3 regions of the Solitalea lacus genome follow, and region 3 is predicted to be linked to each of the others. Evidence: riboswitches for the same ligand, from Rfam matches in the RefSeq annotation. Region 3 holds a riboswitch; each other region holds the start of a gene.
The links. Region 3 has a riboswitch for cobalamin ahead of L2B55_RS12130 (TonB-dependent receptor plug domain-containing protein). Riboswitches for the same ligand answer to the same signal wherever they lie in the genome.
Positions count from the first base shown of each region.

Region 1: another riboswitch for cobalamin. It lies ahead of L2B55_RS03870 (TonB-dependent receptor plug domain-containing protein); the one in region 3 lies ahead of L2B55_RS12130 (TonB-dependent receptor plug domain-containing protein).
Region 2: another riboswitch for cobalamin. It lies ahead of L2B55_RS09555 (uroporphyrinogen decarboxylase/cobalamine-independent methonine synthase family protein); the one in region 3 lies ahead of L2B55_RS12130 (TonB-dependent receptor plug domain-containing protein).

Region 1 covers NZ_CP091740.1:915,759-926,513, reverse strand. Annotated here, with positions in the region: gene L2B55_RS03915 (methyltransferase) at 47-1,093, opposite strand; gene L2B55_RS03910 (sigma-70 family RNA polymerase sigma factor) at 1,420-2,070, opposite strand; gene L2B55_RS03905 (hypothetical protein) at 2,057-2,458, opposite strand; gene L2B55_RS03900 (DoxX family protein) at 2,607-3,047, opposite strand; gene L2B55_RS03895 (flavodoxin family protein) at 3,055-3,612, opposite strand; gene L2B55_RS03890 (Crp/Fnr family transcriptional regulator) at 3,685-4,266, opposite strand; gene L2B55_RS03885 (YciI family protein) at 4,312-4,689, opposite strand; gene L2B55_RS03880 (YciI family protein) at 4,833-5,120, opposite strand; gene L2B55_RS03875 (glycosyl hydrolase family 95 catalytic domain-containing protein) at 5,205-7,451, opposite strand; cobalamin riboswitch at 7,960-8,159, shown strand; gene L2B55_RS03870 (TonB-dependent receptor plug domain-containing protein) at 8,270-10,318, shown strand; gene L2B55_RS03865 (YncE family protein) at 10,334-10,755, shown strand, end outside.
Region 2 covers NZ_CP091740.1:2,248,217-2,258,971, forward strand. Annotated here, with positions in the region: gene L2B55_RS09530 (heavy metal translocating P-type ATPase) at 1-258, shown strand, start outside; gene L2B55_RS09535 (CoA transferase subunit A) at 706-1,404, shown strand; gene L2B55_RS09540 (CoA transferase subunit B) at 1,537-2,193, shown strand; gene yidC (membrane protein insertase YidC) at 2,325-4,106, opposite strand; gene L2B55_RS09550 (CTP synthase) at 4,125-5,753, opposite strand; cobalamin riboswitch at 6,105-6,302, shown strand; gene L2B55_RS09555 (uroporphyrinogen decarboxylase/cobalamine-independent methonine synthase family protein) at 6,459-7,316, shown strand; gene L2B55_RS09560 (PAS domain-containing protein) at 7,424-7,912, shown strand; gene L2B55_RS09565 (cysteine-rich CWC family protein) at 7,912-8,154, shown strand; gene L2B55_RS09570 (acyl-CoA thioesterase) at 8,154-8,537, shown strand; gene kdsB (3-deoxy-manno-octulosonate cytidylyltransferase) at 8,597-9,322, opposite strand; gene L2B55_RS09580 (enoyl-CoA hydratase/isomerase family protein) at 9,394-10,170, opposite strand.
Region 3 covers NZ_CP091740.1:2,819,771-2,830,525, reverse strand. Annotated here, with positions in the region: gene L2B55_RS12175 (hypothetical protein) at 1-241, opposite strand, end outside; gene L2B55_RS12170 (class I SAM-dependent methyltransferase) at 561-1,754, opposite strand; gene L2B55_RS12165 (SIR2 family NAD-dependent protein deacylase) at 1,847-2,536, opposite strand; gene cobC (alpha-ribazole phosphatase) at 2,549-3,115, opposite strand; gene L2B55_RS12155 (adenosylcobinamide-GDP ribazoletransferase) at 3,100-3,948, opposite strand; gene cobT (nicotinate-nucleotide--dimethylbenzimidazole phosphoribosyltransferase) at 4,006-5,043, opposite strand; gene L2B55_RS12145 (Dph6-related ATP pyrophosphatase) at 5,053-5,763, opposite strand; gene L2B55_RS12140 (bifunctional adenosylcobinamide kinase/adenosylcobinamide-phosphate guanylyltransferase) at 5,766-6,272, opposite strand; gene L2B55_RS12135 (DUF6580 family putative transport protein) at 6,395-6,943, opposite strand; gene L2B55_RS12130 (TonB-dependent receptor plug domain-containing protein) at 6,963-8,873, opposite strand; cobalamin riboswitch at 8,977-9,226, opposite strand; gene L2B55_RS12125 (serine hydrolase) at 9,282-10,142, shown strand; gene L2B55_RS12120 (hypothetical protein) at 10,146-10,532, shown strand; gene L2B55_RS12115 (ABC transporter ATP-binding protein) at 10,600-10,755, opposite strand, start outside.

The DNA.
Region 1 (10,755 bases), 1.9 Mb from region 3:
CTCCAACTGCTTTGTTTTATAGCCTAATAATTCTTGTAAATAAATGTTATTTATAGGCAACTGCCGCACTGGATGGACCTGCAAGCGGTATAATTTCGACCCGACTAAACCCGGCTTCTTTAACCCATGATTCAAAATCAGCTCCGGTAAAGTCAAAAGCTACACCAAACTCTATCAGCATATTTAGCGACATCATCAAACCAAAAATATTTTTTCTCCTGTCATCATCTATCAGTGCTTCAATGGCTATAAAAGCACCTCCTTCGGGCAAAGCATTATACGCTTTCTTAATCAACATTTTTTTGTTTTCGAGGTCCCAGTCATGCAGAATCATACCCATTGTTATCACATCTGATTTCGGAAATTCATCCGTAAAGAAATCAACTACACCGGTTTTCACTCTGTCGTTAAGCCCATGGGACGCAATAGTTTCATTGGCTATAGGAGCCACTTGTGGCAGATCAAGAGTGGTGCAGTTCATGTGGGGATTATGCTTGGCAACCTGAATGGATAATATTCCCGCAGCTCCTCCTATATCGCAAAGCGTTTGGTAAGGGGAAAAATCGAACTTATTAGCAAGTGCAATAAAATTGCCCGTTGATATACCCGACATTGCATTCATAAATTGTTTAAGACGTGCAGAGTCGGCATACAACTCGTCAAACATTGAAATTCCATGATGCTTCATCTCATTTTGAGGCTTGCCAGTGATGAGAGCTTCATCTAAATCAGCCCAAAATCTATATAGGCGATCATTGGCCATTTCCAGAATACCCCCAAGATAAGAGGGTTTGTTTTTATCAAGAAATAATTCAGTCTCATCCGTATTACTGTATTCTGCAGTTTCAAGTAGCCCCGTTCTATTTAAAAAACCAGCAGCAACCAATCCGTCCAAAAAATCATATACACCTCGATCATGCAATCCTAAAGCTTTTTGAATTTCTTTTCCACTCAGCTTCTTATTTCCGCCAAGAAGCGTAAATACTCCCAACTTAACGGCTGAAAGTAACGTTTTTGACACCCAAAAAGCCAATCCTGTTTCCATGATGCGTGCGGGCGTTATTTGAGTTTGCGCGTTTGTTAAATTTGTCATATTGCTGCTTTATTTTCTATTTAAATTGAGAAATTATTTTGGGATAATCAATCTTTCCATTTGACATAAAAAAGCAAACATTGAATTCTATGATTTGTACGATCAGACGAATGAGGGGATATGACCGAGAGGAGGGTATAAAGATTCTGACTAATGTTTTTCAATTATTGGCTTAATGTAACTTTAAACCGCTTTTTTATCCTCATGAATTTCAAACTTTGCTACTAGGTTAAACGTTAGCCGAAGGAATCAATTCCTTTGAAATAGGGAGGATTACAGATAACGTTTACCGGGAAACGTTATCTGTATTTAGTGGCAGATCCTCTTCAATAGAGTTCATTTATTTTATTCAATACATTTTTTACCATCGCATCACAATAGATTAAATTAAATTCAAATAGTTCATGAGCAGTGTATGTTTTCTCTATCTCGGCTCTCAGCATAGCTTTCGACCTATTAAGCCTCACTTTTACATTAGATTCGCTGATATTAAGCAAGCCGGCAGTTTCTGATACATTCAGTCCGTTTATTTCTCTTAATGAAAATACTATTCGGTAATCAAAAGGAATTTTACCAAGAGCATTTTCAATAATGTGCCCCAATTCCCGGTTTTGAACTATTTTATCGGTGTCATTATTCGAACTTGTAAACATTGGCGTTGAATTGTCATCAGTATCTTGTGTAACTTCATTTTTAAGACTCAACTTTTTTCTTTTTCGGTAACAGTTGTTGAGCATGATGCGGATAATCCAGGTTTTAAAATCCGAGCGACCTTCAAACTGTAACAGGTTTTTATAGGCATCAATAAAGGTTTCCTGCATCAAATCCTGCGTGTCTTCATGATTATAATTATACGACCGGCCTATTTTGTACAAATATGGATTAAACCTTCTTACAATAACTTCGTAAAGGGATTTTTCTCCATTTGTTATCCGCTCAACAAGTTCTGCTTCGGTAAACCTTTCAAACTGTGCCATAATTTAAAGCAATAATTTTAGCTATTCTTGCCATAGCAAAAGCTGCAACCGCCATTACCAGATCACGGACTGCTACATCGACATAGTTGAGGCCAGGCAACAATGTCAGTGCAACAATAGTGAGCCAGGCAGCAACAATGTATCCGCCAATTTCGGTTTTTTTAAGCACGATAAGTCCTGCAATAATTTCAACAACACCTACCATCATCATAAAGGTAGAGCCGGAAAACGGCAGCAAACCTTCAATGGAAGGATTGATATATTGCTCCCAATTTGTAAGCAGATTAGTGAACTTGTCAGCCCCTGCAACGATCGGTACAATCCCGAATGTAAACTTTAACAGTTTGAATGTTAGTATCAATGACTGTTCTGTGTTTTTACTTTCCATTTCTTTTAAATTGTTAGTAATTGATTAGAGTAAAAGAGGTATGGAAAGGTTACAAAAAATTTGACCAAGTGGTAAGACTTTAATGAGCTAATAGCTGACAATAAGCGGGGCCACACAAAACCACTGTTATTGGCAGCCCCACCTAATGTTACTTTACAATTTTTGAATCAACCGAAAACTTGCCACTACCGTTAATAAGCGTAACGATTGAAAGCCCAATTACCAACAAATGAAATTCAAAACCTTCTCCTTTCTGATTACCAAACCAATTCATAAAAAACCCATTAGTTAGGTGTGATGTAAGGATGATTCCCAACATCAAAACTATTGCTAAAGCACTCCAAATTCGGCTGGCCCAACCGGCTATCAATGATAATGAACCAATAAATTCAATAACTATTACCATAAAAGCTATTAACCATGGCAAGTGCATTGTGTCGGTAAAAAAGCTCATAGTACCTGTAAAACCGAAACCACCAAACCAACCAAGCATTTTTTGAGCTCCATGAGGAAATAAAATTAATCCTATAGAAAGACGGGTAATTGTACCTGTCCAATCATTGTTTGTTTTAAAAATTTGATTTTTCATAGTCTTATTAATTTGACTGTTTATACTGTTGTGTAATTTCTGCGATTCGTTTACCGAATAGTTCAGCGGTTACAAGTCCTTTAGGCTGATTAACTTCCTTTATAGCGTTATCAGAAAGTGTCATCAGTCCTAAATAACTGGCAAGTCCATTGGGTTCATCCAATTGTATATCATTCTCAAACCTGGGTAATATCCCTGCTGAAATCCACAGCATGGAGTGTTGTGCAGCAAAAATTGAAAGTTGCTGAAGGGTATTTAATTTGTCTCCATTGAGTGTAGAGGAATTGGTAAAGCCAGCCGCAAATTTATTTTTCCATTGTTGGGCATACCAAAATTTGCTAGTGGCTTCCATAAATTTTTTGAACTCTGCCGAAACAGTACCCATATAAGTAGGACTGCCAAAAACAAGCGTGTCGGCTTTGTGAAGCAAGTCGAAATTGTTTTGTGCTTCTATGGTGGATAACAATTCCACATCGGGTAGAATTGACAAGCCACCTTTCTGGATATACTCGGCTACAATTTTTGTATGCCCATATCCGCTGTGGTAAACGATTATTACTTTCACTGTTGCATTGTTTAATTAACATCACAAAGCAACAACGAAAGAATAGGATAAAAATTAAACTACTTTAATAAATCACTTATGAACTATTTTTTTCCTTAACATACTTAAAAACACAGGCGTTATACCCAAATACGCGGCTACCTGTTTCTGAGGAATTCTTTGTTCGAGGAGTGGATAATTTTTTATGAAATCTAAGTAGCGTTGTTCGGCAGTAAATGAGAGATTTTGGTTGATACGGTTTTGCTGAGCAATGAAAGCATTTTGAATGATTATGCGAAAAAATCTTTCGAACTTAGGAACTCGTTCATATAGTATGTCTAGCTTTTGCTTTGAAATTTGTAATATCTCGGTATCTTCTAATGCGTCAATATAAAAATTTGCAGGTGTAGCTGTTAGAAAACTGTAAAGATCCCCAACCCACCAGTCTTCCTTTCCAAACATCACAATGCGCTCAACCCCATTCTCGTTAATTGAATAGGTCCGTAAGCACCCTTTTATGATGAAATTTTCGGTTTTACAAATGTCGCCTTGTTTTAAAAGGTAGTCTTTTCTTTTGATTGATTTGTGTTGAAGTAATGAAAGAAAAAAGTCGGTTTCAGTTTTATCAAGTCGCACATGTTTGGCAACGTTGTTAAGAATAAGATCAAAATTCATGATATGGTCGTTTTTAATCTTCGGTAATTTTGACTATCACTATAACTATGTTGGGTAAACAAAACTAGTTTCTTCTTCTTTTGTTTTTATTTGATGAATTTCAATTTTAGCTGATGGTACATACTCAAACTCCGGATTAAGTTTTGCTATCTCAATTGCTTCGTCCATGCTCTCTGCTAAAATGTGGTAGTATCCGACTTGCACTTCCTTTGTCGGGTCAAGTGCAACTTTTGTCCAATTGTTGGCTGACTTAGCAATCACAAAACCTTCTCGAATTATGGGCTGAGCAGCGATTAATTTCCCTTCGGATTTTAGTTTTCCAATATATACTTCACACTTTTTTACAAAAGCTAAATGATCCTCCGAAGATAGCGCGGCTTTGGCATCTCCTGAGTTTCGGATGTAAAACATGAATTCTTTCATTGTTTAGCTAATTTGAGAATCATTGATTTTTTCATTAACCTTCTATCGGTTTTGTTGACACATGATTTATACATAAACTTAAGTTCGACATCTGCCAACCAAACCTCTTGTTATATGCGCTTTGGGGCAACTGTTGGCAAAGTTTATTCTATGAAACAAGCAAAGTCTTCATCATATTTAGTCGGAACTACTTCAGTGATGTCGTAGTCTGCAATTTCGTTTTGATAGAAAGGATCTTGTTTAATAATTTCCATTAATGCATTCTTGTCCACGTTGCGAACCACTATAATTCCGCCCGTTCGTGGATTTTTCCTGCCCGAAAAAATAAATTTCTTCTCTGAATAGTATTTGTCCAAAAATTGGACATGTGGCTCGATGAACCTTTCTACTTCAGCAATTTCTTTTTTGTATGATAATGAAACAATAAACATTTTACTTGTCTTAAATATTAATTGCCGGTTGCGTTAACATTGATTTACTCGATAAAGAAAGTAGCTATACCATACTGAAAATTATTATTCCACGGCCGTTATCGTTAATGTTTCCCCAGGTAAAGTAGGCAGCTGTATTCTTTCACCATTTAATTGCTGCGTTCTTCTTTTATTACTTTTTACTAGCAAAACCTTGTCTGGCCATGGATTTTCCAAAATACAGACTCTACCTTTCTCACTTATAATTTTTACAAACTGAACTGACTGATCCTTTAAAGTTGATGAAACTAAAAAAGCTCCTTCACTTCTAATATTCGAAAAGGAAGCATTTATTTTATGAGGCCATACTTTAAAAACACGCAACACCTGCTGGTTGGACATGCAAAGCATTTCGTTAATGGTATTAGGAACCGTACTGCAATTTTCTATTCCATGTGGGTTATTCTTTTGAAAACCATTGGGGTAGATACGTAAACTGTAGTTGTGTATATTTGCCAAAATGCTATCAGCATTATAACCAACCCTGACCGCAGCCGGATAAAAACTGTTCGTTCCATTAAAATCTTTCCAACGATGCAATTCATCAATGGTATTTTTTGCTATCTGTAATGTAGTGCTGTCGCTTTCTAATCCAATTAGGCCGGCAGGATAAATATGCTGAATACCTAATGTATTATCGGGCCACCAATCTGTTCCTCTCTCACTGTATCTGAAAACTGTTTTACCATTACGAATTTGCGTGCTGAATTTTGCTACATGATTCATTTTAAATTGCCAATCACTCCGCAAGTCTTTATCTGTATTCAACAAGATACTCATGTCAATTGCAGTACTAAACACCATTGGAACCAATCCCAGTGAAAGAATCGGATTCATAGTTCCGATCGTTCCTTCATGGATCGCATCGTTTAAAATAATGTAACGGTCATTTTCCTTTTGAAGATAGTGCTGCCAAAATACAGCTACAGACCTGATGAACGGATATACACGCTTTGCATACTCAGCATCATGAGTCCGATAAAAGGTCATGGATAAATTCGTTACACAATAGGCAGCGTTACTCTTTTGTCCCAGAAACAAACCTTCCTCTTCTACAGCAGCTCCCCTGCCGCCAGTAGGCTCCTTTACTCGGGTAGTTTCAATACCAAGCGGACCAATACCAACAGGATACAGCACGCCATCAGGTACATCTGTCATATAGGTAGAATAATACCTTCCGCGTTCCATGAAATCCAGCAGCGGAGCCTCATAAGGCAATAGTTGCTGCAAATGATTTGAAGAATGCAAAGCATAAAAAGGAGCACTGTAATTGTAATTGAGATGGTAGTCGCCATTCCATGCTGGAGTTTCCTTAGTAATCCAAGTGCCAAAAATTCCAGGAGGAAATTTGGAGTCGCGACTGCACGAAGCCATGTTATACTGAGAACGATAATATTGGTGCTCAATAACGGAATCGGCTATATCTACATAGCTTTCATTCCAGAAACGATGCCACCATTTTACATGCCCAGTTTGTATCTCTTTGATCTCCTGTAATGTAATTTGCTGTACGTACTGACACACTGTACGAAGACAATCACCAGATTTAAAATTGCTGGACAATGAACAGACAACCGTAATTTTCTGACCTGAGGCAAGCGTAAATCGATCACTGTTTTTTCCAACTATCTTCAGCGCAGCGGCTGCCATACTTTTTATAGTTACATCCTTAACAAACCCTCTTTGAATCCACTGAACACCACTGGCATCACTTCCAAAGGCCAGTGTGTCGGGAAATCTTTCCTGATTGGAAACCTGATCCTTTTGAGGTAATAGCAATAGCAAACTACCGTTTATAGTAGCGGCTCCGGTGTTGGTAATTTCAACCAGCAACAGATCTTGAGTAGCCATCAGAGTCGACTGAATAATAACGGAAGTATCTGCTTTGCTGAAATTAGAAATCGTAGCGGCATTATAGATATCCTGTTCTACCCTGTAATGAGCCTGCTTTAATGCCGGTATATTGATCTGCAGCTTGCCTAACACAGCAGGAAATGCCTGATCATAACCCGTTTTCAATCTCCAGAAATCATTACGGGACAGGTAATAGGTTTGTTGTTCGGGCGGACCGGCAAGGGCTGCCGCACAAGAACCATTTCCAAGCAAAGGTGCATCCACCGCCACATTAGAAGGCGTTTTTTGTGGAGGCATTTCAAACACATTCCGGTATTTACTGATAATCGTTTCTGCGGATTTATCTTGTGCTTTTACCTTCCCAACAAAAAAAGCAGTCAATAATACAACAGCAATTAATGGATTTTTTGAAATTATTACTGAGCCTATTTTTTTCATTAATACTTTTTAAAATATCGTGATATCATGCCGTATTCACATCAGTCCACCTTCGCCTAATATCAATAGCTTGAGTTAAACTACCAATATCACAGGTAAAAGCTGGTTTATGGTTATTTTAGTAGAAAATCACTCTTGCAAGTGCCAAACCGTTGCTAATGGCAATTTCACTTCGTTTCTTAATTCTTTATTTATATTCTCCTTTGTTAAGCTAACTGTTTTTAATATTGTCCACAAGTCACTTTCTGATTTTAGCAGCCCGATTAGTTTGTCTTTGCCATATACTCGCATAGTCCTTTCATATTTGTCTCGCCAAACTGTTTGTTGGCTATGTTTTTTTACTTCGCACGGTGCTTGCCCGAAGACACCATGAAAACTGCACCGCCTTAGCCCGCCGTGTGGTAAAGATATTAATGGTTTTGTGATTTCCTAGTTACAAGTCACGCACTTATCCTCCACAATGGACTACCTACATCCAATTCTTTACCGATATTTTCTTCTCATTTATTATCTTTGGCCCCGCTATGGTTTAACAAGCGTTGTTCAATGCTTGTTGATTAAAAGGGAATCAGGTGAAAATCCTGAACAGACCCGCTGCTGTAAGTCCTTAAAAAGATGTTGAGCAAACACTAATGCCACTGTCGATAAGATGGGAAGGCGCTCAACATTGGGATAAGTCAGAAGACCTGCCATGTATGCATACAGTTTAAGCTTTCGTGGACTGAAGCTTGAATCCTAACGTTGGCCAATTAAAGGTTAACCATTGGTTTTCATTTTATTCTATGGAGGCTATTTGATTAAACATCAACATAGCTAGCATGTCATTACCAGTTAATGGGTATTCTTCATTGGGAAGATTATATCCACATATTCTTTTTTTGTGCTTTTTTACCGGCGTCTCCAGCAAGGAGGCCCTTGGCCAAACCGATACGCTTAAACGCCTAAAAGAGGTGGAGATAACAAGTAAAGCGTTGCCGACCCAGCCCGGTATGGCGCCCGTGCAAACAATTAACCGCTACAGTCTGCAGCAAATTCAAGCGTTTCAATTATCAGATGTGGTTAAGCATTTTGCCGGTGTTACCGTAAAAGACTACGGGGGCATCGGTGGCCTTAAAACCGTTTCGGTACGCGGATTAGGTGCCAATCACACAGGTTTTTGCTATGATGGAATTACCATTACCGACAATCAAACCGGACAAATTGATTTAGGTAAATTCTCTGTAAACAATGTCGATCAGATTTCACTCACAATTGGCAATCCTGAAAGTATTTTAAACACCGCCAGGTCATTTTCATCGGCCAGTTTATTAACCGTAAATACTACAGCTCCGGTTTTTACATCAGGGGAAAACATGGCAATGAATGGCCTGCTCAAGGTCGGGTCATTTGGATTAATTTCACCATCTATTACTATTCACAATAAACTTAGTGATAAAGTTTCCAATTCATTTCTATCTGAATTTCAAAATGCAAACGGAAAGTACCCATTTGTTTTACACTATGGAGGTAGCGGTTCAAAAGATGACAGTGTTTCCAGTGAGAAAAGGTCTAATACCGATATAGTAACCCTCCGTTTAGAAGAAAACTTCTTTATAACCCTCAATGAAAAGGAAAAACTCAGTTCCAAAATCTATTACTTTCAAAGCGAACGAGGTCTGCCTGGAGCTACTATTCTGTACAATACGCATTCATCCGAACGTTTGTGGGATAAAACCTTTTTTGTTCAATCTAAATACGAAAAATCTTTCTCAGCTAAAATTGAAGCCCTTTTTAACGTAAAGTATGCAAAAAGCTACTTGCGCTATCTCAACCCCGATTACCTGGGCGTGATAGTAGACGTGCAAGACAACAACTATCACCAAAACGAAGTTTATGGCTCGGCCGCCGCAGTATATAAAGCGTCGAACGAATTTCAGGTTGGTCTTTCAAGTGATGTTTTTTACAACAGCATGGACGCCGACCTCCACCAGTTTGCCTACCCGTCTCGCTTTACCTGGCTTACGGCCCTTAACTCAAAATGGACAAGTAATCGTTTTAATATTCAATTGGGAGTTCTGTCTTCTGCCGTGTATGAAGCTGTAAAACAAGGAGATACTCCTAAAAATCATTTTCGTTTTTCACCTTCTGTACTTGTAAGTTATCAGCCCTTTGCAAACAATAAGCTGAGCTTCCGTTTCTTTTACAAGGATATATTCCGGATGCCTACATTCAATGACCTGTTTTACACGCAAATAGGCAACACCAAACTTAAACCTGAGAATGCACATCAGTTCAACCTGGGACTTTCTTATAATTACTTTACTGCGACGGATGGCTCATACCTGTCCTCTTCATTGGATGCATACCACAACAAGGTGAGGGATAAAATAGTAGCCAAGCCAACGAAAAACCTGTTTATCTGGACGATGAGGAATATTGGCCTTGTTTACATTAATGGCATTGATCTCAGTGTAAAAGCAGGTAAGAAAATAGGCAATTCGGTTTTTGCAGCCATTGAAGGCACCTATACTTTTCAGCAAGTGTTAGACATGACTAACCCTGAGGAGAAAACCTATGGAGATCAGCTAGCTTATACGCCTAAGCATTCAGGCTCGGCAATCTTCAGTTTGAGCACCCCGCCAGTTGATTTGGCCTATAATCTTCTTTTTGCCGGCAGCAGGTATATACTTAATGAAAACATTCCTCAAAACTACCTATCGGCTTATTCAGAGCATGGGCTTACTCTTTCTAAAGCATTCAAAGTATATAAACTAAAAAATAAACTAAGCCTAGAAGTACTAAACATACTTAATACACAATACGAAGTTGTGCGGAACTTTCCCATGCCCGGCCGCTCTTTGCGTGTATCCTATTCACTGAAATTTTAAAAGTAAAACAAGTATATGACAAAACACCAATTAACAGCAATCGGACTAAAATCATTAGCACTGGCCGGTGCCATCTTTTTTGCAGGTTGCCGAAAAAATGACGATCCAGCTCCTCAACCTTTTCAGGCAAGCTTATACGTATTAAACGAAGGTCTATTTAACATGAACAATACCACCCTTACGGGCATTGACACTTTAACAGGAGTGGCCAAAACCGATTATTTCGAGCAGAAAAACAAACGTGGTTTAGGAGATACAGGGAATGATTTGAAGATCTATGGATCAAAAATGTATGCTGTGGTAAACGTTTCAAGTCAACTGGAAGTGATTGATCCTAACACCGGAAAGTCGCTAAAGCAGATTTCGATGCTTGATGAACAAGGAGTACCGCGCCAGCCGAGGTATATCGCTTTTCATGCAGGCAAGGCTTATGTATG
Region 2 (10,755 bases), 570 kb from region 3:
GCATGTGACGCTATTTTGGCTGGTGGTGAGTTGATAAAACTTAGTTCATTAATACGTTACGCGAAATCTGCCAAATCCATTGTGATGATCAGCTTTATTATATCTATTTTATATAATATCGTTGGGTTGTCATTTGCCGTTCAGGGTACGCTCTCGCCAGTTATTGCAGCTATTTTAATGCCTGCCAGCTCAATAAGCATAATTCTGTTTACAACAGGAGCAAGCGCATTTATGGCAAAAATTAAGGGACTAAAATAAAAAAACTCTCCGAGCTTAATAATTCGGAGAGTTCTAATTATCGTTTAGGACAGCTTTTGCAAGCTTTGCCACGTTTGTATTTTTTACAACACTTCTTAAAGGCACAACATCCACTCAAATAAACATTGAAGCCTTTTGCCATTTCCGGATCAGTTGGTATCACCGGAAGTTTGCAACTATCAGATTCTAAAAATTTTACCTCTTCCATCTATTCTTAAAGCTTGGCAAATATAAGGCAATATTTAGATTAAATACAAATAATATTTAGACAAATTTTAAATTAGGCCATTGATAACCCTGGAAATTATCCTGATTGATTGTGATTATTAATTAAAGCAAAATGGTATTTTAGAACACCAATTTATGATGCGTTTTTGGGATGGCTAATACTATGTTTTTCCTTAAGTGCCAATTAGTTAAATAACCAATTAATATATCAATACTCTTATGAATAAAGTTGTTGCTAACGCTGATGAAGCGGTTAAAGACATAACTGATGGATTAACTTTAATGGTTGGAGGTTTTGGTCTTTGTGGGATTCCGGAAAACTCTATAGCTGCTTTAGTTAAGAAAAATGTGAAAAATCTTACTTGTATTTCTAACAATGCCGGAGTTGACGATTTTGGCTTAGGTCTGTTGCTTCAAAATAAGCAAATTAAGAAGATGATATCTTCTTATGTTGGTGAGAACGCAGAGTTTGAACGACAGTTGCTTAGCGGAGAGCTAGAAGTAGAACTAATCCCGCAAGGAACATTGGCTACCCGTTGTATGGCTGCAGGCTATGGTATGCCGGCTATATTTACCCCTGCCGGTGTAGGAACAGAAGTTGCTGAAGGTAAAGAAGTGCGCAATTTCAATGGTAAAGATTATTTGATGGAATATGCTTTTGATGCGGATTTTGCTATTGTTAAAGCGTGGAAGGGAGATGCTCATGGCAATTTAATTTACCGGTCCACTTCAAGAAACTTTAATCCATTAATGGCCATGGGCGGTAAAATTACTATTGCAGAGGTTGAGGAATTAGTTCCAGTAGGTGAACTTGATCCTGATCAGATTCATACCCCTGGAATTTACGTGCATCGAATTTTCGAAGGTAAAAACTATGAAAAACGTATTGAGCAACGTACTGTTAGAAGCAGAGGTTAATCAAAGTATGTTTCATTGTCAAATTAAGCCAATTAAGTTTAAAGTAATCATTTGATAGAGTTTAGATGGTTGAGTCGATACTTCTAGTGTATTTTAACGGAATTCTAATCAATAGATTTAAGAAATAAAGAAATGTTAGATAAAAACGGCATAGCTAAACGTATAGCAAAAGAATTAAAGGATGGTTACTATGTAAACCTAGGAATCGGAATTCCAACATTAGTGGCCAATTATATTCCTGATGGTATTTCAGTTACTCTTCAGTCGGAAAATGGTTTATTGGGTATGGGGCCTTTTCCGTTTGAAGGTGAGGAAGATCCTGATTTGATCAACGCAGGTAAGCAAACCATTACAACGTTACCTGGAAGCTCAATTTTTGACTCTGCACTAAGTTTTGGAATGATACGTGCGGGAAAAGTTGACCTGACAATATTAGGCGCGATGGAAGTATCAGAAAATGGTGACATTGCCAACTGGAAAATACCTGGTAAAATGGTAAAAGGAATGGGTGGAGCGATGGATTTGGTGGCCTCTGCAAAAAATATTATTGTTGCTATGCAGCACGTAAATAAAGCTGGGGAGTCTAAACTGCTGCCTTCATGTACATTGCCTTTAACAGGAACTCGCTGTGTTAAAAAGATTGTAACGGAATTGGGTGTGTTCGATGTACTGCCAGAAGGTGGTTTTAAATTATTAGAGCGAGCACCTGGAGTTTCTGTTGAACATATTATAAATTCAACCGCTGGTAAATTAATTATTGAAGGTGAAATTCCAGAAATGGTATTATAAAGCAATCTTCAAGATTTAAAAAGGGGCATGAGTTCGTTCTTATGCCCCTTTTATTCATACAAATTCACCATAAAACAAACGCCGTATCATGTTCTGATACGGCGTTTGTTGTTTTATTAAAAGGAAGAACTTTATTTTTTACGTTGTTGAGCAGCTTGTTGTTGTTTTGTCATTTCTTCTAAACGCATTTGCCATTTAGACTTCTGACTAGCTCCAGGACGCTTTTTATTTTCCTGAATCTTAGCATGAATTGCATCATCATTAACAAACTTACGGATGATAAATTGTTGTAAGAAAGTGATAATGTTCGCACAGAAGTAATAGAAGTTCAAGCCTGCTGGAAAACTATTTAATGCTCCTAAAAATACAACCGGCATAATGTAACCAATGTATTTCATTTGACCTGTAACTCCCGAAATTCGGTTGTTCATCCACGTGTAAATTAATGTCGATATAGTCATTAATACACACATTAAGCTTAAGTGGTTTCCAAGGAACGGTATGTTCACTCCAAAATTAATCACTGAATCATAAGTTGAAAGGTCATTCATCCATAAGAATGGTTGTTGACGTAACTCAAAAGAAGCAGGGAAGAAACGGAAGAACGCCAGTAATATTGGCATTTGAAGCAACAATGGAATACAACCAGCTAATGGGTTTACTCCAGCTTGTTTGTATAACTTCAGGTATTCCTGTTGTAACTTGGTTTGATCTTCTTCACCAACTTTAGCTTTAATTGCATCCATTTCAGGTTTTAATGCACGCATTTTGGCCTGAGACAAATATGAACTATAAGTTATCGGTAATAAAACCAATTTTAACACAACTGTTAAAATAAGGATGATAATACCATAGTTTAAATTGAAGTTGTCCAGGAAGTTGAATAAAGGAATTACCGCCCAACGGTTAATCCATCCTAAAGGTCCCCAGCCTAATTTAATTTGGCTTTGCAAGTCATAACCTACATTTTTCAATGTGGTAAAGTGATTTGGACCGAAGTAAAATGTAAAGTTTAATTGCTCATCAGGTTTTGATTGAATTGGAACAACCAAGTCAGCTGATAAGTTCTTAAGATTCGATTTGGTAAGGTCGGTAACAGTGCTTAATGTTCCAGTTTGGAATTTGTTTTGAGCAATTAGTACCGTAGAGAAGAAGTGCTGCTTAAAAGAAATCCATTTTATTGGCTCTTCAAGTTTTTCTTCTTTGTCTTTACTCTCTGATAAGTAATCTACATCACCATTTTCCTTTTGGTAAAAAACAGTTGTATAGGTTTGTTCGTTTTTCTTATCTTTTTCTTGTTGAATCAGATCACTTTTCCACTCTAGGTTTAAGGTTTTTGCACTTGGATTCAATAATTGATTCATTCCGGCCATTTTAACGCCGAAATTTAACAAGTAACTATCACCTTTAAGCGAATACACATAATCAACATATTGCGTAGCTGAAAATGCCAAACGCATTGTTACGCTGTTTGAATCTTTACCGGCCACACTGAATGACGAACCGATTGGTTGGAAAAGTTCATCAGTCGTATTTACATTTTTAGTAGTTAATGGCAGTTTTAAACCAAAACGGTTTTCATCGCCATTAAATAATATTATCGGTTTGCCGTTCCATGTTTTCTGACCTTTAAGTTCGGTTGAGTAAACACGACCACCTTTGGTTGAAAGCGTTATTTTAACTTTTTCGTTTTCAAGAGTAATAAATTGCTCCTGAAGAGCAGCCGAGTCAGCAAACTTTACAGTTTTGTTTGCTGTAACTGGAGCTGTCTTAATGCCGGCCTTAGCATTTTTAATCGAATCGGTTTGGTGCTGATATTGCTTTAATTCAGCCTCATTTGGCTTCATAAAGTAGCTCCATCCAAGCATGATGGCAGCAATCAACAACATACCGGTAAGGGTGTTTCTATCCATTTATCGGTTTTTAAATACTTATTTAGATTTCTTTGGATTATTCTCGTAATGATATGTTTTAGCAGCCTCTACAAACTTAACAAATAAAGGATGTGGATTTGCTACCGTACTTTTTAATTCAGGGTGAAACTGGCCACCAACAAAATATGGGTGATTTTTTAATTCAATAATTTCAACCAAGTTTGAGTCAGGGTTAATACCTGAAGTTATCATTCCGGCATCATTATATTGCTGTAAGTAAGCATTGTTGAACTCATAACGATGACGATGGCGTTCAGAAATACGAGATTTACCATATGCATTAAATGCTTTGGTGCCTTTCTTGATTTCACAAGGATACGATCCCAAACGCATTGTTCCGCCCATGTTTGTAATTTCCTTCTGCTCTTCCATGAGGTTGATAACCGGATAATTAGTCTCGGCATTCATTTCAATAGAGTGAGCACCATCTAAGTTAAGGACGTTGCGAGCGAATTCCACCACGGCACATTGCATACCTAAACAAATTCCAAAGAATGGAATATTGTTCTCACGAACGTATTTAATAGCATCGATTTTACCCTCAATACCACGGTTTCCAAAGCCAGGGGCAACCAAAACACCATCTAAACCATTCAGTTTCTCTTCCACATTGCTTTCATTGATGTGTTCTGAATGGATGTACTGTAAGTTTACTTTACACTCGTTTTTAGCTCCAGCATGAATAAACGACTCACAAATTGATTTGTAAGCATCAGGTAATTCAACATATTTACCAACCAACCCAATCTTAACTTCAGATGTTGGATTTTTTAGCTTACCTAAAAACTCTTTCCATGAATCAAGATTAGGCTCATCCTTCATTGGAAGTTTTAGCTTGGTTAATACAATGCGGTCTAATTGCTCTTTCAGCATCAACAACGGAACGTCGTAAATAGTTGAAGCATCGGCTGATTCAATTACCGCGTTTACGTTTACGTTGCAGAATAAAGCGATTTTTTTACGTATCTCCTGGGTCATACGATGCTCTGTACGGCATACTAATATATCAGGGTGTACACCATACTCCATCAGCATTTTAACAGAGTGTTGCGTTGGTTTGGTTTTTAATTCACCAGCAGCAGCTAAGTAAGGTAACAAGGTAAGGTGAATTACCAACGTATTGGTAGAGCCGTGTTCCCAACGGAACTGACGAACAGCCTCGATGTATGGTAATGACTCGATGTCGCCAACGGTTCCACCTAATTCGGTGATCACAATGTCGTACTCTCCAGTATCACCTAAGCGCTGAATATTGGCTTTAATTTCATCGGTGATATGAGGAACCACCTGTACGGTTTTTCCCAAATAATCTCCACGACGCTCTTTGTTAATTACATTTTGATAAATGCGGCCGGTAGTAACGTTGTTGGCCTGTGAGGTTGGAACGTTCAAAAAACGTTCATAGTGACCAAGGTCTAGGTCAGTTTCTGCGCCATCTTCAGTTACATAACATTCTCCGTGTTCATAAGGATTCAATGTTCCCGGATCAATATTAATGTATGGGTCAAGCTTTTGGATGGTTACCCTGTATCCCCTCGATTGTAATAATTTAGCTAATGAAGCTGAAATAATTCCTTTCCCTAACGAAGAGGTAACACCCCCCGTAACAAAAACGTATTTAGTCATAATCTCAAATGATGCCTGCTGGTTACGGGTTGCAAAAGTACGAAAAATAATGGGATGATGACTGCCTGAATTTAAATTCAGTTCATATTGTGATAAAGTATTGCTGCTAAAGCACTAAAGCAGGGATTTTGAGCATTGTGAACCCACTTTTATTGAAAGTTGCTCTTGATTGGTGGAAAAAAAGACCCCAAAGAAGGGTGGTTTTGCCAACTTTTTTTGGGGTCTTTCTATACATAATCATACTCAATATTTAAAAGGATCTATGATCAAACTATCTAATTATTATTATTATGTCAAATGATGCCATTGTCAATCATATTCTAATTATATTTGCCTCCGTAGTTCTTTACATTTTTGTTTCGATAGGAAGGTTACTAACCATTAGGTTGGCATTAAATAAGGAACCATGTGCAAATCATGGGCTGTCGCGCAACTGTAAGTAACGTAAAAATTGTTATTATAATCTCATACCCATTGTTCTTTAGAAAGAATGAGAAGGGCGATAACAATGTTACAAGCCAGGATACTTGCCTCACTATGTAAGACAAATGCTTTCGCGGTATAAAGCAGTAGTCATAAAAAGATGTGTTCTGTTGATAAAGCAAGTATCAGCTTAAGCTCATTTTAATTAATCTACACAAATTCCCGAAAGCATACCGAAAACTGTAAGGAACATTAATTTATTTAATGTTTCAACAATGTTTTATGCGTATGCTAAAAAACAATCCTGGTTTCCCACTCAAGGAATCCAAGCGTGAACTTAAAAAAGCTTGTGAGGAATATTGGGGAGGTAAATCCGATAAGTTCCACCTTGAGCAAACTGTACAACATCTGCGGTATCAAAACTGGCAGTTACAACTTCAAGCGGGTATAGATTTAATTCCTTGTAACGATTTTAGTTATTATGATCATGTTTTGGATATGTCATTGTTGTTGGGAGTAATTCCATCACGGTACACACCAATTCTTACTGACATAAAAGGCAATACAGAACTCGACCTGTATTTTGCTATGGCTAGGGGTTATCAGAAAGACGGATTAGACATTAAAGCAATGGAAATGATCAAGTGGTTTGATACTGATTTTCATTACGTTGTTCCTGAGTTTACCGCTGATCAGTCATTTAAATTATTTTCTAACAAACTATTCAGTGAATATACTTTCGCCAAGCAACTATTAGGCGAAAAAGCAAAACCCGTAATCATTGGCCCCGTATCCTACCTACTACTCGGAAAAGAGAAAGAAAACGGCTTTCAAAAGATTGAACTTATTAAGCAACTAGTTCCGGTTTATATCGAAATCTTGAATAAACTAAAGAGTCTGGGAGCTGTATGGGTTCAACTTGAAGAGCCGTTTCTGGCTCTTGCTTTTACTTCAGCTGAAAAACAAGCATTTGAATGGGCATATAATGAGATAAAGAAGAAATGTTTTGGAATAAAAATTTTGCTCACAACTTATTTTGAAGGTTTACGAGACAATATTGAGTTCGCTACAAAGCTTCAAAATGAGGCTTTGCATATTGATTTGGTTCGGGCGCCTAAGCACCTAGAATGCCTAAGCTAATTCGCTTTATTAAGGGTTTTTTGTTCATCAAAATTATGTTATTGTATTGGTCAACAATATTAAAGTACCAAAATTACTAAAGGCCTGTTCGAGACGAATACTACAAAATGCTAAATCGCTATAATGCGAGAACTGTTTTAGGAACTCCGCTTAACAGCTGGGATGTTTTTATGGAAGGTTATTTTAGACTCTCATCAAAATTGAAAGACGTTACTGCATTAAAAAAGTTCGCTTGTGAACATAAATGGCAACATGATTTTGATTTTGAAACAGAACTTTGCAAGCATAACCGTTGTGTCATTATAGCAGATACTGGTTTAAATATTGTATTTGTAAGCAGGAACATAACTGCAATAAACGGTTATCTGCCTGACGAGTTAATTGGTAAACCTCTAAATTTATTTCAGGGTATTAAAATCGATCCGAATATTAAATCTTTGACTCAGGATGCCATCAGTATGGTGGAGCCGTTTAAGGCAATTATTGTGAATTACAGAAAAAACAGAACAAAGTACAATTGTGAAATCAATGGTTTTGCAGTATTTAATAAACAAAAGGAATTAGTCAATCTTGTGGTTTTCAAAAAAATAATATAATGGCAACACACGAACCGAAAAGCTGTCAGCGCTGTAATAATCTCTTTGAGTGCAAAACTGGAACAATTGTACAATGCCAATGTTACGGTATTAACTTTAATGAAGATGAAAAGGAAATTATTGCGCGTAGTTTTAGTGACTGTTTATGCCGGAATTGTTTATTAGAAATTAAACAAGAAATAAAATACCGATCGTTAATAGAGAAACAAGAACAAATAAATATACTACTTAAAACCCGATGATAAATTTAGAAGAGAAGATTAGTCAGTCAGAAACCCGAATTTTTAAAGCTGTTTTTCCAAATACTACCAATCATTATGATACATTATTTGGTGGCACAGCTATGCACTTAATGGATGAAGTGGCATTCATTACGGCTACACGGTTTGCCCGGAAACGCATGGTTACTGTATCATCAGACCGAATCGATTTTTCAAAACCTATTCCCGCAGGAACCATTATTGAACTAGTTGGTAAAGTGGTGCATATAGGCAATACCAGCCTAAAGGTAAGTGTTGATATTTATATTGAACAAATGTATTCCGCCCATCGTGAAAAGGCCATTTCAGGTACATTTACTTTTGTGGCAATCGACGAGCATAAAAAGCCTGTAAAAGTAGTTTAAAAAACTATTTCGAAAGAATAAGTTAAATCCCCTTACTATAACCGAAGGGGATTTATTATTTATAAAATTTTAGCAAGATCTTCTGGGGTATCAATGGCTATGGTTTCGAAAGATGTTTCTGCCATTTTAATTTTGAAGCCATTTTCAAGCCACCGCAACTGTTCCAATGATTCGGCCAGTTCAAGGGAGCTTGCTGTAAGCTGATTTAATTGCATCAAAAAATCATTTCTGAATCCATAAATTCCAACATGATGGTAAAAGTTATAAGCATTTAGCCAGTTTTCTTTCTGTTCATTTCTGATAAACGGAATCGGAGATCTGCTGAAATACATAGCTTCGAATTGCTGGTTTAAAACAACCTTTACCACGTTAGGACTAAATAATTCCTCTTCTTTTTTTATTTTCTTAAACATGCTGGCAATTTGAGTGTTGGGCTCATCAAAGCAATGAATCAAATCACTAATTTGTTCTGGTGAGATAAAAGGTTCATCCCCCTGAATATTGATTATGCCCTCAAACCCAGGTTGGGCTTGGGCGACTTCTGCACAACGTGAAGTGCCGTTAATATGATCAGCAGAGGTCATCATAACCTTCCCTCCAAAAGATAACACATGGTCAAAGATTCGTTGATCATCGGTGGCAACAATCACTTCGTCTAAATCAGTGCAGAGTAAACATTGTTCATATACCCGTTGAACCATGGATTTGCCTTTGATGTCAACAAGGGGTTTACCCGGGAAACGAGTTGATTGATAACGAGAAGGTATAACGCCTAAAAATTTCATCTATTTATATAAGTACACAAAGGTAATTTTAACTACCTAAATTGTTTTTGTTTAATAATTAAAAAAATCTTTTACCAGGTCAATTTTGTTTTGGTCAAAAATGAGTCTACCCCTTTTTTGAAGTCTTCAGTACTTCTTACCTGTGCATTGGTTTTAGCTGCAAAAATTAATGCATCTTCACTATTCATTGTCTGCACTTTTTGAATCAGGTTTTTGGTTATTGCCACAGCGTTGGCTGAGGTCTCGATACAAAGCTGTTTGGCGAATTGATTAACTTCCTCATCAAGCTGTTCGACTGCAATTATTTTATTGACGAGTCCTAAAGAAAGTGCTTCATCGGCGGAAATTAATCTTCCGCTTAGTAAGAGGTCTTTGGCTTTTCCTTCACCTATCTTCCTGATCAAAAATAATGCGACTAGAGCTGGTACAAATCCAATTTTCACTTCAGTATAGCCAAATTTTGCTTCAGTTTGAGTAAATGCAAAATCACAAACTGTAACTAATCCACAACCTCCGGCAATAGCATGGCCCTGAACTTTTGCGATGGTTATTTTTTCTGAAAAATAAATCGCACTGAATAATTCGCGTAATTGATGACTGTCGGCAAGATTTTCATTAGCCGTGTTTGCCTGCAATTTCTGAAGGTAAGCTAAATCGGCTCCTGCACTAAAAACCTCACCTTCGGCTTCCAAAACAATCACTTTGGCGTTATGATCTTTTTCTGCCTTGTAAAAAGTAGTCTTTAGCTGCTGAACCAAAGATTCATTTAGTGCATTTCGCTTTTCGGGCCGATTAATAGTGATATAGGCTATGCGTTCTTTTACAGTATATTTTACAAGTTTTTCCATTTAAATATCAATTTTTATGGTAGTTGATTGGTGTCCAGTTTTTCGCATTTTTTACATTTACTGCTCCACACTAGATTGAAACGAACGAAAATTTCAGTCATAATCCGTATTCGGACTCCATAAAACTGTAGATAATTTTTGTGTTTGACAAGACAAGGTGATTGAAATGATTATATGTCGATTGTAATTGATTGTACTGCACAATAACCCAGAAGCCATGTGATGCGGAATCCTCATCAAAAGCAAAATAGTATTGTACAAACTTTTTGTGTTTTTCAATCTGATTTTGTTCAATTTTTAATTACTAAATTGATTTAGGTAGCAGAAGATATTAAACAGACAGTAAGTTTATAATAATACTTTATCGAAAGTAATAGATTAATTTTATAAACAACACCCAAAATAAAGTAAAATAGTAATCTGTCGAGGGTTAATTGACACGTTTGTAATCGTAACAATTCTTCATATTCATGACCAGTTAGCAATAGGTTAAAACAGTTGAAATTGAATCAATATAATTTTGAAATTTTTCTTTTTTCTAAGTGGGGAGCATTCTTTGAATATTACTGTAACTAGAATTGTTTT
Region 3 (10,755 bases):
TTGTTGCTTCTGCATAAAGCATGGCTCCTAATTGCAGGTGATTGAAAATATCACCTGGGTTTTCATCAATATCTGCATCCGGTAAATTTCCTAAGCCTATTGTACCATGCATGTTGGGAAACAATATGTAGGGTTCAACTATATAATGCCATTTTTTGCCTTGGGCATGGGTTATCATGCTTGCAACACATAGTATAAGCAATAACAACCAATGACGTGAGGTACCTGGTAAATTTTCCATAGAAATAACGGTTTAATGAATGTTCACTTATCAAATTACCTTTTAATGCAAAGTTTGAGGCTTAGAACTTTTAAAATGATGGGATAAGGCAGCTAATGATTGGCCATAAGTGGCCTTGATTTTTGAATGTAATTTACTGATTTTTAGCTAATTAATAGATGTGTGTAAAGTTTGAAAATTTGTTTTTAGCAATAGAGCCAGATGTGAATACAAAACTGTAGAAAATGGTACAGCCTCTGTAAATGTATTTTACAGAGGCTGCACTAATATTAAATTAATTCAAATGTTGTTTTACCTTATTAGATTAATAATATTGATACTAAACATTATAAAATCCATTATTGATTAATAGGGTTTCCAATTGCTGTTCCTTAATACCGTAAGCTAATTTTAGTTGATCTATTTGAGCTTTAACTGTCCTTTGATTTTTATTATCCTTCATCTTACTACCCACAATCATAACATTTTTACGTGTATGCTCATTAGAGATAAACTCAAATACTTTTGATTTATATCCCTGTGATTCAAGTAATAAAGAGCGCAGTCCATCGGTAAGCATTTCGGCCTGTCGTTCTTCAAAAATTCCATGCTTTAAAACAGGGGTAAGTTCTGTTGAGCAATGAAGTTGTTTGCGGATTTGTTTATGACAACATGGTGCGCAAACAATAAGCTGGGCCCCTGCACTAATACCCTTATACAAGGCATCATCAGTTGCTGTATCGCAGGCGTGCAAAGCAATCAACAGGTCAATTTTTTCAGTTTTGTAATTCTCTATTCGTTCCGAAACAAAATGCAAATTTTTAAAGCCGCACTTTTGAGCGATGGAATTACAAAGGTCAACCAATTCTTTTCTTAATTCAATGCCGATAACTGTTGCATTTATACCCAGATTATTCACTAAATAATCATACAAGGCAAAGGTTAAATAGCCCTTTCCCGATCCCATGTCTATAACTTGGAAATCCTCTTTACTTATTGCTGCATTCTTAACCAAACCTTCAATAATCTCAATGTATTTATTGATTTGACGGTATTTATCAGCCATTGATTTTATAACCTGGCCCTTTTCATCAACAATGCCCAAATGCATGAGGTAATTAGCTTTGTCAGCTTCGATTAAGCGTTTTTTAGGTTGATCATGCGTTTGAGCCACCGATTGGGTAAAGGTTGGTTTTGATTCAATTATAGTAGCAACACGCTTTTTATTCAGTTTCAATGCAATGTCAGCCTGGGTGGTAAATAATATAGCCGATAGAAACGGATTGTTGATATATGACTTCAGAACCTCTATCCCCTCTTCAATATCATAGTTTTCAACCTTATCTTGAGTTTGAAAATGATAAGTGAGGGAAAGTTTTAGTTCTTGTTTAAGTTTAACCGGTTTAACGTATATGTTTAATAACTGGGTATTCCCAATAGTTTTAGCCAAAGTAAGCTTAGCAAACGTTTCGTTAGATAAACTTGTACGTAAATGATCAAAAAATGTATTGTAAACTACTGAATTATCCATCATCTGTAAAAAAGCAAAGTTAAGGTAAAATGAGTGAAATCGCTTTAATCTGCTATATATTGATTTTATACCTCAACTTAGGGGGCAAAATTAGCTTATCCCCCATTTTCTTGTAAAAGGAGCTCAACTAATAGTGGTAAACCGACACTAGCCTTTTCTTTAATGGTTTTGATATTTCCTGAAACATAAGGTGTATTAGGGTCGACCAAAAACTTAGGGCTTTCATATGGAACAAAGTCAATTAGTCCAGCAGCCGGATAAACTTGTAAGGAAGTCCCAACGACTGCAAACAAATCTGCCTCTGAACATTCACGGGCGGCAGGTTCAATCATCGGAACGGCTTCACCAAACCATACCACATGCGGCCGTAGCTGGGAGCCTTTTTCGCACTTCTCTCCCATTTTAATTTCATAACCTTCTATGTCATAAGTAAGGTTCGGGTCCAAACTGCTTTGTGATTTGGTAATGATGCCGTGTAAATGAATCACCTTGTTTGAACCTGCTTTTTCATGTAGATTATCAATGTTTTGAGTAATAATTACTACATCAAAATATTGTTGCAACTCGGCAAGAGCATAATGTGCAGCGTTGGGTTCTGCTTCAACAACCGCCTTTCGGCGCATATTGTAAAACTCTTGCACCAAAGCAGGGTTCTTACGCCAACCTTCAGGAGTAGCTACTTCATTGATGTCGTAACCTTCCCATAAACCATCACTATCCCTGAATGTTTTTAAACCACTTTCGGCACTTATGCCGGCACCTGTAAGTACAACTAGTTTTTTCATAATATGCTAAAATCACGACAATTTATTATTGATAAATTGAACTGACCAATGATTGTAATTGAATGACAATTTACTAACTGAACCGTAATCAATTGCCAATTTAAAAGCATTTTTTAATGGTATTCCCAAAACTTCACATAACCAGCTTCTGATTACTCCTGCATGAGTTATTATTACGATCTGTTTTTCTTGATTATTAATCAGTTCGTTAATGAAATCAACTGTTCGCCCATGTAATTGAACAAAACTTTCACCGTTTGGCACCTGAATGTTTACAAAATCTTCCATCCATGGATTTAATTCGGCTTGATTTATATTATTCCAGTCCTGAAGTTCCCAGTCTCCGAAGTTCATTTCCATTAAACGATCGTCAAATAAGACTTGGTTGGTAAGGTGGCTGGCTAAGGTTTTGCAACGTTTCAGTGGACTGGAATACAGAGTTTTATTTTGAGGGAGCAGTAAAGATAATTGCTCGCTCGTTTGTTGTACAGAATCCTGTAAAACATCCAGATCACTTTGCCCGTAACATATACCTTTGGCAATGTTTACCTCTGTATGACGGATTAAATAGATGTCCATAAGGTTGAAGCAAAAAACAAATAAATAATTACTTCAGCTAGCTGTTGGGTTGCCCCTAAGCAATCACCGGTATAACCATTAATCCATTTATTAAAATATCTACCCAGGTAATACTTTAACAATACTAAAGGCACAAATACAGCTAAGTACAACCAGTTGTTAAAATAATAACATACAATTAGTAATGGTAAAATACCCCAAAACATGGCAAGTAAAAGACTTCTAAATGGTAGCTTTTTAGCAATGGGTTTTGCCTTTGAGTCTTCGTTTTCTCGTGAATATTCGTGGGAATAAATGAATGACAAAGCTGTTGCACGACTTAATGAATGGGCCACAACTATTACAAAAGGCAAAATTGTAAGGTTTATTGCAGTTAAGCCAAAAAACTTGATGCTTAACATAAGGACAATTCCAATTACACCATAAGCTCCTACCCTGCTATCTTTCATTATTTCAAGGATACGCTGTTTAGTCCAGCCACCTCCAAAGCCATCACAAACATCCCCAAAGCCATCCTCATGAAAGGCTCCTGTAATTAAAATACTGCTGATTATGCTTATTATTACAGCAAGAGCGGGATTAAATAGCTGGGAAGAAAGCCAAAACGTAATTGCTGCTACCATACCCACCAGCCAACCGATAATTGGAAAATAAACAGTTGCCCGGTTTAAATATTCTTGCTGATGAGTAATCCATTTAGGGCAAGGAATTCGCGTGTAAAACATTATTGCTGTAAAAAACAAGTTAAGCTGAATAATCAATGCCCTTTTAAATGACGACTTGTCTGGGGTTGAATTAACTTGCTGTGAAAGCATTTGCTCAGTTTCTTGCATATGGGGTTTATGAGTTTGTCTAAAAATACTTTTAGCGTAATGCTTTATTGTCTGCCACTAAGTGGTAACATTGCTCACTCCTGCACTTTCAAAAGAAGCCATTTCGTTCATAAAGTTTACTGCTGATTGGATAATTGGATAGGCCAGTGCGGCGCCAGTTCCTTCGCCTAAACGCATATTGAGCTTTAAAATCGGCTCAGCATTTAAAAACTCCAGCATTAGTTTATGACCGCTTTCATCACTTTGATGGCAGAAAATGCAATATTCAAGTACAGCTGGATTAATAGCCTGTGCAATTAATAAAGCCGATGTAGCAATAAAACCATCAATTAAAATCACCATTCTTTCTTCAGCTGCTTGTAACATGGCTCCTGTAATTTGAGCAATTTCAAAGCCTCCAAAAGTGCTTAAAACCTCCATCGGCTGTTGAGGTTGATATTTACTAGCTGCCGCCTCCAGGACTTTGCATTTTTCAACAAGCTTTTCATCATCAAGTCCGGTACCTCTGCCTACGCATAAATTCAATGGGATTTCGGTTATTTTATGCATAATTACAGCCGCTGATGAAGTATTGGCAATACCCATTTCGCCAAAGCCAATAATATTACAGTTTGTTTGCGCAATTTCTTTAACCAATGCAGCGCCCCTGTTAATTGCCAATTCTGCCTCTTTTATTGACATTGCTGGTTCATTTGCAAAGTTTCTGGTTCCTTCAGCAATTTTCATATCTATCACCGAAGGACAATCATTAAAACATCCTTTTACGCCCGCATCAACAATCTTTAATTCAATATTATGCTGGCCTGAAAACACATTAATTGCTGCTCCGCCGTTGATAAAATTGAGCACCATTTGATATGTTACCTCTTGGGGGTATTTACTCACCCCTGATTGAGCAATGCCATGATCGGCGGCAAAAACTACAATATGGGGATTGATAAGTTCTGGATTAAGCGTTTGTTGTATGGCAGAAACTCTACAAGCTATAGTTTCTAGATTGCCTAATGCACCCAACGGTTTGGTTTTAAAATCAATTTTATGCTGAATTTCTTTATGCAAATCGTGATTAGGTTTATTAATAGTAAAGCTTTTCATGTTAAAAAATTAGTGAACAGGAATTAAATCGGTGAACCAAAAGCCATGTTGAAAAGTTCCTTCGGTTGTTTTTGTGCTGTAGGGTTTAAAAATCGTTTCGCCTATTTCAAAATTTATTGGTTTAGTAAAGATGGGGCCATCAAAACAAAAACTGTGGAATTCACCATTCTCACCGCAAGGGTCTACTGTTTCTGGCAACGAGTTTATATAAGTGGTATCAATCTCCTTGCCTGACTGTTCTTTATTTAGCAGTTCTGATTTTACGCAACAGATAATGGTTCGAAAACCTTTGTCAATAAAGTCTTTAACTAATGTACTTGTGTTCTTTTTCCAAAGCGGAAAACAACCTTGAAGGTCTGCTTTTTCTAATAGCTTCTCCCTGTAAATTTTCAGATCATCTAAGAAGATATCTCCATAAATAATGGTAGTAATACCTTCTTGTTTTAGCTGTTTAAATAAGCCAAGTAGTACAGTTTCATAATCTTCATTAGTACAGGTAGCCGGCACGTACATTTTTTTTAACGGAATGCCAATGCTCTGGGCTTGTTGGTCAAGTAGATCCTCTCGAACTCCATGCATTGAAATTCGTTTATATTCTTCATTGATAGTGGTAACTAAACAAGACAATTCAATTTGAGGATGATCATTCAGGATTTTGTAAAGGGAAAAAGCCGAATCTTTTCCTCCACTCCAGAATAAGGCTGCTTTCGTTTTTATCATTGCTATTCTTTTACCGTTAATGGTATGCCTGAAACCATTAATATTACTTTTTGCGCTTTTTGAGCAACATACTGATTGGCCAAGCCTTGTAAATCGGTAAACCTGCGTCCAATGGCAGTTTCTGCATGAACACCCATGCCTATTTCATTGGATACTAAAATAAACGTTCCGGCTTTTTCCATTAGTTGGTCAATTTCAAATTTGAACTGTGTAAGGCATGAATCAATGTTTTGCTTATGATCGATAAAAAAGTTGGTGAGCCATAGGGTTAAACAATCCACTACAACTGTTTTATTGTCAATTGGCAAGGAGCTTACAGCATGTGTTTCTTCAAAGTTTTCCCATTCTGGTCCGCGATCAGACTGATGGCGCTGAACTCTTTCTTTAAATTCATCATCCCAAATTTTGGCGGTAGCCACATAAACAGGATTATCGCTTAAGTTTTTTGCCAGATTATGAGCATACCTGCTTTTACCTGATTTAACACCTCCTGTTACGAAAATAATCATGCTGTTAATAACGAATTATATTTAAAATGAATACTGCGTCTTTGCACCTCGGCGGTAATGATAGATTAGGCCGTAGAGATGCGAAGACGCAGAGAAAATAATTTATCAGCCGAACTGACAAGTTATGCTTGATGAGCCAATACTGGAAAACGGTATTTTACCAGCTCAAACCCACCAAATAATAGAGCACAATAAATGAAGTTAGCCAAAATTGATGTGTTTAAATATGGTAAACCGGCAATGTAGCAGGTGGTAAGTCCTGTTAGATTCATAGGATACATAGTTCCTCCCGCCCAAACACCAAAATTGGTAATAATGAAGAACAATAACCCTGATGCAACTGCACATGCTGCAATGTTTAAAGCTTTTGGTTTTTTAATAGCTATTGAGGCTATAATAACCATTAATATATAGCATCCGTATTGCCAGTAGAAACCATCATAAAAGGGAACGATTTTGTGGTAAAACTGAAGGTTTACAATTTGGTCGCTAATCCAAACAGCAATTAACGGACTGATAAACCCAAGCCAATTGCGGCCAAAATATGCGCCACTGAAAATGGCTATAGCATCAATTGGAGCAAAACCATGGGTCGGGAATAGATAAATTCTGCTAATCAGCGCCAAAGCAATAAAGCTAAGCAGTGCAAAAATGCGTGGTTTGTTGTTCATAATATACAGATTTAGATTATTATAGACTTAGACTTAAACCGGTGCTAAAGTTAAATCCGCGAGTGTTGTATCCTGTTATTTCAACATACTTCTCATCGGTTATATTTTTTATGTCAGCAAAAAGTTTAAGCTTTTTTAACAGTTTATATTCTGCGTAAGCATCCAATAATGCATAACTTTTTAGTGTAAGATTGGTTGACTGATAAGTATTTGAATCGAAATACGGATCAATACGTTCACCGGTAATTTTTAAGTTAGTTGAGACAAAAAAGTTATCGTTAACCTTGTAACCTAAATTTAATCCAAAACTGTTACGTGGACGACGGTAAAGGTTATTAAAAGTAGCATTTTGTGTGGTAACTTTTCCATAAACTAAAGAATAAAAAGCCTTTAAAGTTAAGTCTTTAACAGGTATAACTTCAGTTTCAACTTCCATACCACGATCCTTTTGTTTGTTGTAATTCACATATTTATTTGTAAAGGCTATCACATCTTTACCATCACGTCTGAATGCGTTTAACCCAACTTTAACCGTTCCATCAGAAAATACAGTTTGGAAACCAGCTTCATAGGTAGTTGCCTTTTCAGGACTCAGATTTTTATCCCCATAAATTGAATACAGTTGGTAAAGAGAAGGTGCTTTAAAGGCTGACGAAATATTTACAAAAAGCTTGGTGTTTTCATCAACCAAAAAAGATGGATTTATGGTGTAAGTAAAGTTATTTCCGTAAATAGAATGATGGTTAAATCGAGCCCCGCCTTCAAAATTAAAACCATATAGATTTTTCAGGAAAAATGAAGCGTATACACTGGCAATAGAGTTTTTTGCTGAATCACCATTTAGCTCTGACGTAGATTGCCAGTAAGGGCTTATGTATTTGCTAATCTGATTGGTGTTAGCAAAATGGTAGCTAGTTCCTGTTAAAAGCTCAATATAATTAGAAAGGTTAAACTTACTATAAACTTCTGCATTATGAAGCTGACCTTTCATATCGCTTAAACTATATTCTTGTGGGCCTGTAATGCTATCGTTCAGGAAATAACGCTTTACATTATTGTAGCTATAATTGAAAAACAGGTCGGCTGAATTGAGTTTTAAATTACTTGTAAAACCACTAGCAAGTTCAGAGGATTTCCCTTTATAATCTTTATCATCGGTAAATGCGCCATAATCGATCATCGTTTTTGAGTCACTGTATCGTACAAATGGTCTTATCATTAAATTTGATGTAGCAGCCCATCCTAAATTTGCATTAATTGCTTTTAGATGAAAATCATCATTGTCAAATTCTCCGGTATCTCCAAATTTTTGAGCGCTTGAAAAACCTTTGGAATCTTCGTTAGTAAGAGAAAAGTTGTAATCTACTTTTTTAAAGCGTCCATTTACACCTAAGTTTTGTTTAAAAGTATTGTAACTGCCCCCTGTTAAGAGTGCATTTAAACTTACAGGCTTATCTCCACCTTTTTTTGTAATAATATTTATTACACCTGCCATTGCATCCGAACCGTATAAGGTTGAATGTCCGCCGCGTAAAATCTCAATATGGTCAATCATTTCCAAGCTGATTAAATTCAGATCATAATCATTTGAAATTTGGGAAGGATCATTCACCGGAATTCCGTCAATTAAAATCAGCACGTAACCGCTTGGGGCTCCACGAAGAAAAGTTGAAATATTTATGCCACGGTTAGAGTTAGCTCCATTAAGAGTTAAAGAGGACTGAATATTCAGTAGGTCGTTAATGTTTTTACCTCCGCTACGTTCTAACTCTTCTCTGGAAATGATAGAAACTACTTTTCCGGTCTCAGATGATTGTTTGGCAAATTTAGTAGCTGTAACGTTAACTTCGTCCAGGCTTAACTTCTTGTCCTGGCCAAATGCTGTTAATGAAACGGCAGTAAGCGTCAGTAAAGTAATTGTTTTTTTCAATTTTGATAGTTTATGAGTTGAAGAAGCTCATAACTAACAAGGAAAGTAAATGGAAATACGCTAGCAGTATTCACATTCCAGCTTTGGTCCCCGAAAGCTATGAAATAATTATCGAGCATTGGCAGGTCTTCTGACTTACTCTTTTCTTGCAGCGCCTTCCCGTTGTTGTGTGTTCAACAGTGGCTTGTAGGCCGAAGAAATTTTTACTCTTTAATTCAATGAATACTATTTAAACAATGAACTATAAGTAATTGAGTTTACAGCAGCGGGCCTGTTCAGGATTTTCACCTGATTCCCTTTTAATTGCGTTTCTGAGTAGGGTAAAACGCAAACCAAATGCAATGCAAAATTAGGATTTGCTTTTATAAATTGCAAAAGTTGAAATTGAAACGCTTTAAGAGTTATTATATGAAGAAAGTTTTAGTGCTCTTGCTTATTATTTTATTTAATAAAGTTGCCACAGCGCAAGCAGATAAAAATTTCATTGAAAAGCTGCTTAAATCTAAACCGGAACTGTTTAAAGAAATATTCAATGATCCGGATAAACATGAAGTACAAGTGGTTTACACGCAAATTAATCGTGATAAAAACAACCGTCCCTCTTTTAAAACGTATACTTTTAATGTAGATAGAAACCGTTTTTTCTATGCAGCAAGCACTGTAAAGCTCCCTTTGGCACTTCTTTCTCTTGAAAAGATCAATAAGCTAAATATTAATGGACTAAACAAGGAAGCTGCGCTGAAGATTGACAGTGCTTCCCGCAAGCAAATCGCTGTGAGTGTTGATACTTCGGCTTCAAACGGACTTCCATCGATTTCTAATTATATAAAAAAGATTCTTCTTGTAAGCGATAATGATGCCTATAACCGTTTGTATGAGTTTTTAGGACAGCAATATATCGATGAAAGGTTGAAGGAAAAGGGTTTTCGAGATGTTAGAATTTTAAACAGGTATGTGGTGGGCGATGATACGATTACAGCCAGATATACCAATCCTATGCAGTTTTATTCTGGTGGTAAAATGGTTTATAGTCAGCCCCAGGTTTATAACTCAAACAATATTTATAAAGGACTAAAGCCCATTTTTAAGGGTAAAGGGTATCTTAATGCTAAGGACTCTCTCATAAATAAACCGTACAATCTTCAGTATAAAAACTTTTATCCGCTGCAAGAGCAACAAAAACTACTGAAAACCTTATTATTCCCTGAATCTGTTGCGGCCTCTCAGCGTTTTGGTCTCACTGATGATGATTATAATTTTGTATACTAGTACATGTCGATGTTGCCACAGGAAAGCAAACACCCCAATTATAGCAATACCAAAGAGTATCACCCTTCCTATGTTAAGTTCTTGATGTTTGGTGATAAAAAAGACCAGTTGCCTGCCAATATTCGCATATTCAATAAAGTGGGCGATTCTTACGGTTATATGCTTGATAATGCTTATATAGTTGACTTTGATAATAAAGTAGAGTTTTTGCTTTCGGCGGTGGTTTTCAGTAATAAAGATGAAATTTTTAACGATAGCAAATACGAATATGAAAGTATTTGCCTTCCGTTCCTGGGTAATTTAGGTAGGGTTATTTATGATTTTGAGTTGAAACGGAAGAAAGCTTATTTACCGGACTTAAGTAAGTTTAGGTTTGAGTATACAAATTAGAAGAGTAGTCCATAGTGCTTAATTGAATATAATTTTATATTGGCTATCGAATTTGGTCTTTTAAGTTTTATTCAAACCAACTAAATAATTGATTTAGTTCCAGTTCCTGTTTTGTTTCAGCGGATAAATCCCTTATAATTTTTCCTTCCGAAAACTGGATAATCCGGTTGCCATAGGTGTAGGCATCTTTAAGATTATGTGTAACTAAAATGGCTGTAAGTTG